2 regions of the Pseudocitrobacter corydidari genome follow, and region 1 is predicted to be linked to the other one. Evidence: predicted binding sites of a transcription regulator. Region 1 holds the regulator's gene; the other holds the start of a gene.
What was found. Region 1 encodes LexA, which represses DNA repair genes until DNA is damaged. Its sites were predicted from a motif close to TNCTGTATGTACATACAGNA; they were not measured.
Positions count from the first base shown of each region.

Region 2: sbmC (DNA gyrase inhibitor SbmC) is a predicted target of LexA. The motif match lies at 1,347-1,366, and genes of this name have one in related genera.

Region 1 covers NZ_CP087880.1:3,516,227-3,518,429, forward strand. The annotation lists gene dinF (MATE family efflux transporter DinF) at 1-766, opposite strand, end outside; gene lexA (transcriptional repressor LexA) at 835-1,443, opposite strand; gene G163CM_RS16355 (diacylglycerol kinase) at 1,553-1,921, opposite strand; gene plsB (glycerol-3-phosphate 1-O-acyltransferase PlsB) at 2,052-2,203, shown strand, end outside.
Region 2 covers NZ_CP087880.1:694,048-696,250, forward strand. The annotation lists gene dacD (serine-type D-Ala-D-Ala carboxypeptidase DacD) at 104-1,270, shown strand; gene sbmC (DNA gyrase inhibitor SbmC) at 1,388-1,861, shown strand; gene G163CM_RS03100 (FUSC family protein) at 1,952-2,203, shown strand, end outside.

The sequences.
Region 1 (2,203 bases):
TTAATGCGCCAAAGCAGAGCTGAAGCAATAGCGAGCGCAGCATAATGTCGCGATTGAGTGCCAGCAGGCTGCGCATATTTCCGCGCCAGGCCGTCTTCAGCATGTCAGTTGTAATACCGCGCAGCACCAGCACCTTACGCGCCATCAGCAGGCCAATGAGCATCGTGGCATATTCGGAAATCACCGTCGCCAGCGCCGCCCCCTGCACGTTCATATGCAGGCCCATCACCAGCCACAGGTCGAGGACAATGTTCAGGACGTTGCCGACGATCAGCAAAATTACCGGCGCACGCGCGTACTGAACGCCGAGCAGCCAGCCCAGCAGCACCAGGTTCGCCAGCGAGGCGGGCGCGCTTAACCAGCGAATTTCAAGGAAGCGCCGCGCCTGCTCCAGCACTGCATCGCTGCCGCCGACAACGGTGAGCGCCAGATTAATCAGCGGCCCTTTGAAAAGTACGATAAGTAACCCAGCCCCCAGCGCCAGCAGCAGCGGTTGCACCAGCGCGCGCGCAAGCCGGAGGGGATCTTTCGCGCCGAAGGCCTGCGCAGTTAAGCCGGTGGTACTCATACGTAAAAAGAGCAGCAGCATAAACAGGAAGCTGGTTGCCGTTGCGCCAATCGCCACGCCGCCGAGATAGACAGGGCTATCCAGATGACCAATCACCGCCGTATCCACCAGCCCCAGCAGGGGAACCGTGATATTGGAGAAAATCATGGGGAGGGCGAGACGCCATAATGCCTTGTCGGCAGCCGTGAAGAGCGACATGGTTAGGAACCTGAACAGAAAAGAGAACAAACAACGGCGCATGATGCGCCGTTGTTATCGGGAGAGGATTACAGCCATTCGCCGTTGCGGATCACGCCAACGGCCAGCCCTTCAATGGAGAAGTTCTGAAGGCGAAGATCGACGATAATCGGGGAAAACTCGCTGTTTTCCGGCAACAGTTCGACGACGTTGCCCTGTTTTTTCAGGCGTTTTACCGTTACTTCTTCGTCGATGCGCGCGACAACCACCTGGCCGTTACGCACGTCCTGGGTTTTGTGCACCGCGAGCAGGTCGCCGTCCATAATGCCGATATCTTTCATCGACATACCGCTCACCCGCAGCAGGAAGTCCGCGTTTGGTTTGAACAGTGAAGGATCGACCTGATAGTGGCCTTCAATGTGCTGCTGCGCCAGCAGCGGCTCACCGGCGGCGACGCGGCCAATCAGCGGCAGGCCGGTTTCTTCTTCTACCAACAGACGAATGCCGCGCGAGGCACCCGAAACAATTTCAATAACGCCTTTACGCGCCAGCGCTTTCAGATGCTCTTCCGCCGCATTCGGGGAACGGAACCCCAGGCGCTGAGCAATTTCCGCACGTGTCGGAGGCATGCCCGTTTGGCCGATATGATCTCGAATGAGATCAAACACCTCTTGCTGCCTGGTCGTTAACGCTTTCATTCCGCCCCCTGGGTGTATATACAGTTATGCTGTGAGTATATACAGTTAACGGCTATTTTGGAACCGCAAAACACACAAAATACAGGAGTTTTCGCAGATTATGCGAGCCTCAGTGGAAATGCGACCACAGCAGCACGGCCCAGGTCATCACCGCGACGAAAATCGCCAGCAATACCGCCGCAGAACCCATATCTTTCGCCCGCCCGGAGAGTTCGTGATACTCAGAACCAATGCGGTCAACCACCGCTTCCAGCGCACTATTGAGAATTTCCACTATCATCACCAGAAGGACGGAGCTTATCAGCAAGACGCGGGTAATGGCGTCAACGTCCAGCCAGCAAGCGATGATAATGGCCACAACCGAGGCGACCCCTTCCTGGCGGAATGCGGCTTCGTTTATCCACGCCGCGCGAAAACCTTTCCAGGAATAACCAGCCGCTTTGATAATTCGGGTGAGTCCAGTGGTATTATTGGCCATCAAATAGAACCTTTTAGCGTTATACGCATCAATGACAGTAGCTGTTATCGGCGGTAGAACAGAAATCCTGCTGACTTTCTGATATTCTTGCCGCGCATTTGCATGATTAACCAGAGGCTTTACATCGTTTATGTCCGGTTGGCCACGAATTTACTACAAATTACTGAATTTACCATTAAGCATACTGGTAAAAAGCAAGTCTATTCCGGCAGAGCCTGCCCAGGAATTGGGGCTCGATACCTCGCGCCCGATCATGTACGTCCTGCCTTATAACTCTAAGGC
Region 2 (2,203 bases), 2.2 Mb from region 1:
GGGCGATTCAGGTTATGTCATATTTTCTTGCAATTAATGGCTGTATGAAAGCGGGAGATTCCGTAAAAAGAACGACGATTTTGAAATTGCTGAGGATTTGCTGTTGAAAGCCCGTTTGTTTATTGCTGTATCTTTGCTCGCTTCGAGTATTTCTTGCGCCTTTGCTACTGACAGCGCCGTTCCTCCCGTCACGCCACCGGCGATTAAAGCCGGTTCCTGGGTATTAATGGATTATACCACCGGGCAAATTCTGACCGCTGGCAATGAGCACCAGCAGCGCAATCCGGCGAGCCTGACCAAGCTGATGACTGGTTATGTGGTTGATCGCGCTATCGACAGCCACCGCATTACGCCGGATGACATCGTCACCGTGGGCCGCGATGCGTGGGCGAAAGGCAATCCGGTATTTGATGGCTCGTCGCTGATGTTCCTGAAAGAGGGCGATCGCGTCAGCGTGCACGATCTGAGTCGTGGCCTGATTGTCGATTCCGGGAACGACGCCTGCGTCGCGCTGGCTGATTACATTGCCGGAGGCCAGCCGCAGTTCGTCGCCATGATGAATCACTATGTGGAAACGCTGAAGCTGCGTGATACCCATTTTGAAACGGTTCATGGCCTGGATGCGCCGGGGCAGCACAGTTCTGCTTACGATCTCGCCGTATTGTCACGTGCAATCATTCACGGTGAGCCTGATTTTTATCACATGTACAGCGAGAAAAGCCTGACGTGGAACGGTATCACGCAGCAGAATCGTAACGGCCTGCTATGGGATAAAACCATGAACGTTGATGGCCTGAAAACCGGGCATACCTCCGGCGCGGGCTTTAACCTGATCGCCTCGGCGGTAGACGGCAAACGCCGCCTGATTGCGGTGGTGATGGGCGCAGACAGCCCAAAAGGGCGTGAAGAGCAGGCGCGCACGTTGCTGCACTGGGGGCAACAGAATTTCGACACCGTGCAGGTGCTGCAAAACGGCAAGAAAGTCGGTACCGAGCGCATCTGGTACGGCGATAAAGAGACCATTGATCTTGGCACCGATCAGGATTTCTGGCTGGCGCTGCCGAAGAAGGAAATTCCCAATATTAAGGCGAAATACGTGCTGGACGGTAAAGAGCTGGAAGCGCCCATCGCCGCGCATCAGCGCGTGGGGGAAATCCAGCTTTACGACCGCGATAAGATCGTCGCCCACTGGCCGCTGGTCACGCTGGAAAGCGTCAATAAGGGCGGGATGTTCTCGCGCCTGAGCGACTATTTCCACCACAAAGCGTAACCCTGACATCACCGTCATTCCCCTGGCGACAATGTGAAGCAGTGCACATACTATCAGGTAAGGCACTGCTATATTTTACTGTATCTATATACAGTAAATTCCGTCTCAGGGGGATCTATGCACTACAGTATCGAACATGTTCACGCCCGTACCGTTGCCGGTTTCCATATGGTTGGCCCGTGGGAAGACACCGTTAAGCAAGGTTTTGAGCAACTGATGATGTGGGTAGACGGCCAGGCGATTCCGGCGAAAGAGTGGATAGCGGTCTATTTTGATAACCCCGATGAAGTGCCGCCTGAAAAACTGCGCTGTAATACGGTAGTGACCGTGGCCGACGACTTCACATTGCCGCCCAATAGCGAGGGTGTCATCCTCACTCACATTGATGGCGGAGAGTATGCAGTTGCCAGCGCCCGGGTGCTTGAGCATGATTTTTCCACGCCGTGGCTGCAATTCTTTGACGCATTGCTGAAAGACAGCGCGTATCACATTGACGGCAAACCCTGTTTTGAACTCTATCTGAACGACGGCAATCAGGACGGCTACTGGGATATTCAGATGTACGTTGCGGTGGCGCGAAACGCGGCCTGAAAATGAAGGTGAAAGATTTTTTTCGCCCCATGATGCGAGCCGGGCAAAAGCAGGTACAATTGCGCTCTTTCGTTCTGCCGGAGAACCGGTTTGCGTCCTGATAAGTCACTCAGTCCTTTTGAAATTCGGCTATACCGCAATTATCGTGTGGTACACGGCATTCGTATCGCCCTGGCATTTGTGCTGGCCTTTCTGATTGTACGTATTTTTGACATTCCGGAAGGGTCGTGGCCGCTGATTACTCTCGTAGTTATCATGGGGCCCATCTCATTCTGGGGAAACGTGGTGCCGCGCGCCTTCCAGCGTATTGGCGGCACCATCCTCGGCTCGGCGCTGGGCCTG